Regions from separate parts of the Roseburia sp. OF03-24 genome, predicted to be linked through region 1. Evidence: riboswitches for the same ligand, from Rfam matches in the RefSeq annotation. Region 1 holds a riboswitch; the other holds the start of a gene.
The links. Region 1 has a riboswitch for thiamine pyrophosphate ahead of thiT (energy-coupled thiamine transporter ThiT). Riboswitches for the same ligand answer to the same signal wherever they lie in the genome.
Positions count from the first base shown of each region.

Region 2: another riboswitch for thiamine pyrophosphate. It lies ahead of thiC (phosphomethylpyrimidine synthase ThiC); the one in region 1 lies ahead of thiT (energy-coupled thiamine transporter ThiT).

Region 1 covers NZ_QSCK01000018.1:69,813-74,245, reverse strand. Annotated here, with positions in the region: gene cysG (siroheme synthase CysG) at 1-555, opposite strand, end outside; gene DXA60_RS10775 (ABC transporter substrate-binding protein) at 574-1,647, opposite strand; TPP riboswitch at 1,760-1,880, shown strand; gene thiT (energy-coupled thiamine transporter ThiT) at 2,287-2,970, shown strand; gene DXA60_RS10765 (sugar O-acetyltransferase) at 3,096-3,725, opposite strand; gene DXA60_RS10760 (cupin domain-containing protein) at 3,849-4,427, shown strand; gene DXA60_RS19920 (helix-turn-helix transcriptional regulator) at 4,360-4,433, shown strand, end outside.
Region 2 covers NZ_QSCK01000006.1:42,796-47,228, reverse strand. Annotated here, with positions in the region: gene cysS (cysteine--tRNA ligase) at 1-25, shown strand, start outside; gene DXA60_RS04135 (Mini-ribonuclease 3) at 42-476, shown strand; gene rlmB (23S rRNA (guanosine(2251)-2'-O)-methyltransferase RlmB) at 489-1,229, shown strand; gene DXA60_RS04125 (sigma-70 family RNA polymerase sigma factor) at 1,257-1,883, shown strand; TPP riboswitch at 2,164-2,287, shown strand; gene thiC (phosphomethylpyrimidine synthase ThiC) at 2,382-3,686, shown strand; gene DXA60_RS04115 (PIN domain-containing protein) at 3,752-4,433, shown strand, end outside.

The DNA.
Region 1 (4,433 bases):
ATCCATGCAAAGCTGTGCCGTCTCTTTTAAAAATCTTGCTCTGATCTTGTCATCTGCAATCAATTTTTTTGCAGGTTCACGGATCGATTCTAAATAATCAAGGATCTCTTCCATCTGATTCGGCAGTTCTCTCGCTATGTGGCTTCTTAATTCTGCCGCAATCTGCGGGCTGGCTCCTGCAGTGGAGATTCCAGCGGTCAGTTTTCCCTCTTTCACAAGGGATGGAAATAGAAAAACGCAGTAATCTTTGTCATCCACCACATTGATTAAAATCCCTTTTTCCTGACACAATGCACTGATCCTGTGGTTTAATTCTCTGTCATCGGTTGCCGCAATGACAAATGCACAGCCCTCGATGTCTTCCGGCACAAATGCACGCTCCTCGCACAAAAATACCGGATCCTGTTTTAATTTTTCCATGATATCAGGTGCTATTATGATAATCTTTGCACCGAACGGCTTCATCTTTTCTGCCTTGTGTGCTGCAATCCTGCCGCCGCCCACGATCAGACCTTTTTTATTTTCTATATCAATAAAAAACGGAAAATATGCCATTTTCAAACCGAACCTTTCTTACTTCATCTCCGGGTATAAAATATCTGCCAGCTGCTTATAAGCCTCTCCCCATTTTGCATTCGGTTTTAAGTTAAATAAGCGCTTATCAAGGATATAATAATGATCGTTTTTCACGGCAGTCAAAGATGCCCATGCCGGATTAGAGGTCAGAAGTTCTTCTACATTTTTCATAGCGGCATCACTGTCATTTCCCTGAATCGTCACAAAAATATACTGCGGATCAGCCGCAATGATCGCCTCCATGCTAAGATCATCCAACAGACTCTCGTCACTGTCTGCAATATTCACACAGCCAAGGTCTGCTAACATTTCTCCGCAGACATTTCCGTCACTGCCCTTTGCCTTTACATTGCTTGATGCTGCCCGAAGGAATAATACAGTCGGATTACTGCCGTCCGCTCTCTGCTTCATTTCTTCCACTTCTTTCTGCACATCCAGACCATTTTTCTGATAGAGATCATCTCTGCCGGTAATCTGTGTACAGATGGAAAGCATGTTTAAATAATCATCAAAATTCGCGACGTCAAAATAGGCAACGGTAATTCCTGCCTTTGTCAGTGTTTCCTCCAATGCAACATCCGCATCCGTATTTGCACTTGCGATCACAAGATCCGGCTCCGCTGCAATGAGCTGCTCGACATCCGGCTCCAAAATGCTTCCAAGATTTACCACACTCTCATCAAGTTCTAAACCAAGGCTCTCCCAGGAATCATTTGCTGCTGCAACAACATTTCCGCCTGCTAACATCCATACATCTGTGAAACTACCGATCAGCGCTGCCACACGATCTGCAGATTTCACTGTCACCTCACGTCCAAGATCATCGGTGAACGTATAACCCTGTGTCTGCGCCTCAATATTTGTTTCTAATGCCCCGGTATCTGCTTCCAATGTCTCTGTATACAATTCCGTCTGCTCTGCATCCGCTGTGCTTTCTGTTTTCTGCCCAACAGCCTGCACATCCCCTGCCGTTTCATTTGCGGAAGTTTCCTTTGCTCCCCCGCAGCCAGCTGAAAGAAGCAGTGCTGCAAGCACGCCTGTCAGTGCCAGTTTCTGATAAATTTTTTTCATGTCTTTCATCCTCCGCAAGTTGTTTCTACATTTTTGACATTATATTTTTTGTTGCTTTTTTTGTCAACATTTGACTTTTTCATCATTAATTGCTATAGTGTGAAACGTTCCATACAAATGCTAGGGGTGCTATTTATACCACATGGTATCTACAACGTGCTGAGAGATGATTTCATCGACCCTTATTACTTGACCCGGATAATACCGGCGTAAGAAAGCGTTTTCATTTACTTTATTCTGGTAAGAAACAATCCCCCGTGTTTGTATACAATAGAATGTACGCTCCGCGAACATTCTATTATCATGAATTAGGATTCTGGTGTCAAAAGGTGGCTCACAACTTAGCGATTGTCAAATTGCACAAAGTTGGGACTCGTTTTGTGACTTTGGGAGAAAATTAGAAAATCTTAGTATGCCTGTTAATGCATAGTGTTTTGCTGCCATGGATGGCAGCAAAAGTCTTAACGTCCCATGGACGGGACGTTTAAGACGTACACGTCACTCCTGGAAAATCTAAATCAGGCATACTTAGTTTTTCTTATTTTCGGACAACGGAACAAAATAGATCCGACTTTGTGCAACTTGACAGCCAAAAATTGAAAACCACCTTTTGATACCAGAATCAAACAAGGAGGATTTATGAATAACTTTTTTGCTACACCGGAAGGCGCCTGGGGAGACGGCTCCGTACACCTTACTGTGACCGGAATCGTAATCGTCGTCGTAATCATCGCATTACTGCTCATCGTTGCAGCGTTTGTGCGTCAGAAAAATGCAAGCCGCAAGGCAGCCTTAACAACCAAACAGCTCGTTTACTCTGCCGTTGCCATCGCACTTGCCGTGGTATGTTCCATGATCAAACTGTTTGAAATGCCGATGGGCGGCTCTGTCACATTACTTTCCATGCTTTTTATTGTTTTGATCGCATACTGGTACGGTCCTTATGTCGGGATCATGACAGCCGTGGCATACGGTCTGGTACAGTTTGTCACCGAACCGATTTTTTATACCATTCCACAAATGCTGCTTGACTACCCGCTTGCATTTGGTGCACTTGGTCTTGCAGGATTTTTCAATAAGAAAAAATGGGGACTTCAGATCGGATATATCGTCGGTGTGATCGGACGCTTTATATTCGCTACGATCTCAGGTGTTGTATTTTTCGCATCCTATGCACCAGAAGGTATGAACCCGGTACTTTATTCATTGGGATATCAGGCTTCTTACTTAGTACCGGAGGCAGTCATTACCTTAATCATCATCAGTATCCCGCCGGTTGCAAAAGCAATGGCACGCGTAAAACAGAATGCCGTGGAATCGTAACATTGTTTTATTTTGTTCCACAACAACTACTTTTTTGCCTGCGTGTACGAAATGCAATATATACACATTTCGTACACGCAGGCTTTTTCTTTTATCAACGAAAGTTATGCTCCCGCACCGTCATTTTATTTTTCCTTCTGCGCACATATCATCTCCCATGCTTCATCATCAATCTCTTCGTCATGAAACAATTTTCTTTTATCCTCTTCTGTTATTTTACGGATAACACGGCATGGATTTCCCGCGGCGATCGACCAGTCCGGGATATCTTTTGTAACAACACTTCCTGCACCAATTACCACATTATCTCCAATATGTACTCCCGGACAGACGACTGTATTTCCTCCCAACCAGACATTGTCCCCGATGGTAACTTCTTTTCCATATTCAAAAGCAGAATTGCGGGTATCAGGATAAATTGGGTGCCCCGCCGTATAAATAGCTACATTCGGCGCCATCTGACAGTTATCACCTATTTTTACCTTTGCCACATCTATAATCGTACAGTTATAATTTGCAAAGAAATTTTTACCTACCTCGATATGTGAACCATAATCACAATAAAAAGGCGGATTGATCCATGCACCATCTGATTTTCCCAAAAGTTCTTTTACAGTTTTTGCAATTTCATCAAAATCGGAACGATCTGCAAAGTTAAGTTTTTGCAGGATTTTTCTGCATTTTACCTGTTCCTCCATAACAGCCTCATCTGAAATATAGGCAAGCTGCATATCTCTTCTTTTTTTCATGTCCATTTTTTTCTTCTCCGTTTCTGTTAAATTTTTTAACCATTTATATTTTCTGTAATAAACAATTTCCATTGATTTTCATACCAGAATCAGCCATAATAATATAACAATCCGGACTTCCCTGCATATATCAAAAAAGGACAGCTGTCAAGCTATCCTGATTTTCGTGCTGTCAGCCACTGGCATGACGATCTTGAATTTATTGTGATTTTGGATGGACAAATGGCTTATGATATCAATGGGCAGAAAATTTTATTACAGACCGGAGAGGGAATTTTCGTCAACAGCCGCTGCTTCCATTATGGTTATTCCGATACCCATGCAGAGTGTCTCTTTATCTGTATTCTGCTCTCTCCACAGCTTCTTTCTGTAAATACTTATTTTATACAAAATTATTTAGATTCTCTGATACAAAACAGCCATTTCCCTTATCAGAAATTGAATCCGTCTATTCAATGGCAAAACACTATTCTTCATGATCTTAAAATTCTCTATGAAAATAATATAACTAAGATTCAACCATTTATTATTCTGGAAAAGTCTGTTCATATTTTCCGGCTGCTTTCTGAAAATATGAACTTCTTCCCAGACTACGATAAAAATACAGAGGATATACTGGCTCTGACTGCGATGATCGGATATGTGCAAAAAAAACTATCCGGAAAAACTTCTGCTGAAAGATATTTCCTCTGCCGGAAACTGCTGTAAAACAAA
Region 2 (4,433 bases), on a different contig from region 1:
AGGTGTGATCTGGCACAAAGCGTGAGAGAGGGGAAATGCCGATGCGGAAAGGAATAGATTCCTATATTAAAGAACAGTTTGGGATCAGTGAAGTAGATATCCGGACATATTCACCTCTTACGTTAGCATATATCGGAGATGGGATATTTGACCTGGTGATCCGTTCGGTTGTTGTCGGAAAAGGAAACACGAGAGCAGGAGAGCTTCATAAGAGGACAAGCCAGATTGTAAAAGCACACACACAGGCGGAGATGATCGAGAAATTACTTCCGGTTCTGACGGAGGAAGAAACGGAAGTGTACCGCCGCGGAAGAAATGCAAAATCGCCGACAATGGCAAAAAATGCGACAATGTCAGACTACCGGAAAGCAACCGGATTTGAGGCACTGATGGGATATCTGTATTTAAAAGATGAGTTTGAACGTCTGGTGGAACTGGTAAAGACAGGTGTGGACGAACTTGCACTGAAAATGTAAAAGGAGAGAGTAATGGGCTACGAAGAGCTAAAAATAGAGGGCCGGAATGCGGTGCTTGAGGCATTCCGTTCCGGAAAAACGATTGATAAATTATTTGTGTTAGACGGCTGTCAGGACGGTCCGGTACGCACAATCGTAAGAGAGGCAAAAAAACACGACACGATCGTACATTTTGTGGAAAAGGAACGCTTAGACCAGCTTTCTGAGACAAAAAAACACCAGGGTGTGATCGCTGTTGCTGCTGCATATGAATATGCCGAGGTGGAAGATATGTTAAAACTGGCAGAAGAAAAGGGTGAGCCGCCGTTCTTATTTATTCTGGATAATATTGAGGACCCACATAATCTTGGTGCGATCATCCGTACCGCAAATCTTGCGGGGGCACATGGTGTTATTATTCCAAAACGCCGTGCAGTTGGTCTGACAGCTACCGTGGCAAAGACATCTGCCGGAGCGATCAACTATACCCCGGTTGCAAAGGTAACAAATCTGACTGCAACGATGAAAGAGTTAAAGGACAAAGGAATGTGGTTTGTCTGCGCAGATATGGATGGAACCTGTATGTATGATCTCGATCTGAAAGGACCGATCGGTCTTGTGATCGGCAGTGAAGGCGAAGGTGTTGGCAGACTTGTGCGTGAAAACTGCGATTTTGTTGCGTCCATCCCAATGAAGGGGGATATTGATTCTTTGAACGCATCAGTAGCAGCAGGTGTACTTGCATATGAGATCGTGCGGCAGCGTATGCGCTAAATTTGCAGCGGGAGTCTTGGGAGGAACATGTTAGAGTCATATCAGGATTTGACAGACGAACAGTTGATCGCGGTATTAAAAGACAGCGGTGATACGGACGGAAAGATCATGGATTATATTCTGGATAAATATAAACCGCTGGTCCGCAAAAAGGCAAATGCAGTATTTTTAATCGGTGGGGAGACGGATGATCTGATCCAGGAGGGGATGATCGGTCTGTTTAAGGCAATCAGAGATTTTGATAACACGAAAGAAGCGTCTTTTTTTCATTTTGCGGAATTATGTATCACAAGACAGTTATATAAGGCAGTTGAGGCGTCAAACCGCAAGAAGCATGCACCACTTAATTCTTATGTTTCTTTCTATTCAGAAAACGGCGAAAACGGATATCCGCTGGCGGAAACACTGACGATGGATGGAATCGGCAATCCGGAGCAGATGATGATCGATCAGGAGAATGTAGCGCAGTTCTGGAAAAGGCTCCGGACACATTTAAGCAGGATGGAACGGGAAGTATTAGACCAGTACCTTGCGGGACTTCATTATCAGCAGATTGCAGAAAAGATGGGAAAGACGCCAAAATCCATTGATAATGCGCTTTCGCGTATTAAGGCAAAAATCCGTGAGATGAATCCTGAAATGGGGAAGATGTAAAAGAATTATCTGCTTTTTTGTGGATTGTTACGAAAAATAATTGTGCATGTTGCATAAAAAATAAAAGAGAAAATTGTAACATTTGTGAACACTTATTGAGAAAATCATGCTATTATAATGACTGTAAAAACCCCCCAATACATTATATATAGTTTTTGCTATACCCCATAGTAAAAATACCTTCTCCTAAAAAGACAGCATCGGCTGTCTTTTTTGTTGTACAAATATTGACAACTATCATAGATTCCGCTAGACTGAATGAGTCGGTAAAATATAATAGAAAACAACGCAGAGGGACTGCATGTCTGGGATAGTGCCTGGAGAGATTGCAGTTGAGAAGGTTAAAACCTGACTCTTTGAACCTGTCAGTTAATACTGTCGTAGGGAGCGTATTGGGAAGATGTTATCTCCTGTCGCACTTGCGGCAGGAGATTTTTTAAATCATTCATAGAAAAATTCTCATCGTCAGCAGTCTTTCATGCGAAAAGGAGAAAATGTATGGAACAGTATACAACACAGATGGATGCAGCAAGAAAAGGCATTGTGACAAAAGAATTAGAGATCGTGGCAAAAAAGGAGCGTATGACAGTAGAGGAACTGATGCCGCTTGTAGCAGAGGGAAAAGTTGCAATCTGCGCAAACAAACATCACACATGTATTGATCCGGAGGGCGTGGGGTCCATGCTCCGCACAAAGATCAATGTCAATCTTGGTGTGTCAAGGGACTGCAAAGATTATGATGTGGAGATGGAGAAAGTTATGGCGGCAGTCAATATGGGCGCACATGCTATTATGGATTTATCCTCTCATGGAAATACAATTCCGTTCCGCAGAAAACTGACCGCAGAATGTCCGGCTATGATCGGTACAGTGCCGATCTATGATTCTGTGATCCATTATCAGAGAGATCTTGCGACACTGACTGCAAAAGATTTTATTGATGTGGTACGTCTGCATGCGGAGGACGGCGTGGATTTTGTGACACTGCACTGTGGAATCACAAGAAAAACGATCGAGCAGATCCGAAAACATAAGCGTAAAATGAACATCGTTTCCCGCGGAGGTTCTCTTGTATTTGCGTGGATGTGTATGACTGGAGAAGAAAATCCGTTTTATGAATATTACGATGAGATCCTTGAAATCTGTCGTGAGCATGACGTTACCATTTCGCTTGGCGATGCCTGTCGTCCGGGATGTCTTGCGGATGCCTCCGATGTGTGCCAGATCGAAGAGTTAGTAAGACTTGGAGAGCTGACAAAACGTGCATGGGAGAAAGATGTACAGGTTATGGTAGAAGGACCGGGACATATGCCAATGGATCAGATCGCAGCAAATATGAAGATTCAGCAGACTATCTGCATGGGTGCACCGTTTTATGTGTTAGGACCGTTGGTTACTGATATTGCACCAGGATATGACCATATAACATCTGCGATCGGCGGAGCAATCGCAGCGCAGAACGGAGCAGCATTCTTATGTTATGTCACACCGGCAGAACACCTGGCACTGCCAAACGTGGAGGATGTAAAACAGGGGATCATTGCATCGAAGATCGCAGCACATGCAGCAGACATTGCAAAGGGTGTCCGTGGAGCAAGGGAGATCGATGATAAGATGGCAGATGCAAGACGTGTATTAGACTGGGATGCACAGTGGGAATGTGCAATAGATCCGGAAACGGCTAAAGCAATCTGGAACAGCAGAAAACCGGAACACGAGGATACCTGTTCCATGTGTGGAAAATTCTGTGCAGTACGCAGCATGAATAAAGCACTTGCGGGAGAATATATTGATATTCTGTAAAAAAGAGTAGAGGCATGATTCCGTCTTATGTTATAATAAATGTGTTTCGATCAGCCGGTGATCAGATGAAAAGAATATATTTGGTTGACAGTGAGAATGTAGGAGATATATGGGTGCCGTTACTGGTAGCATCACAGCCTGATGAGGAAGTGATCGTATTTTATACGCAGAAAAGTCCGCATATGAATTACGAAAATGTGAGGTTATTAAAGGAGACGGAGAAAGAAGCAGAGTTTATAAAATGTTTTGAGGGAAGCAATGCACTTGATTTCCAGCTTGTTACACAGCTTGGGTATATGTTGTGTGAAAATCAGGAAAACTGTTATGTGATCGTTTCAAATGATACCGGATTTGATGCAGCAGTCCGCTATTGGAAACAGCGTAATATGCCGGTACAGCGTATCAGCGGAAAAGAATTAAGCCGCAGATTACAGCAGAAGACAAAAACAGCAGAGTTTTTGGAAAATTCCACAGAAGCTGCGACGGGGCAGACGGCAGAGTTTCTGAAACACGAGACAGAAGCTGCGACAGGGCAGACGGCAGAGTTTCTGAAACACGAGACAGAAACTGCGACAGGGCAGACCGTAGAATTTCTGAAACACGAGACAGAAGCTGCGACAGGGCAGACAGCTGAGTCTATGAAAAACGAAACGGTAACTGCGGAAGAACAGGTACAGACGGAAAAATATGCGGAATCAGAAGAAATGTCTGAACCAGAAGAGATTCAGATGGAAATGCCGGATGAAA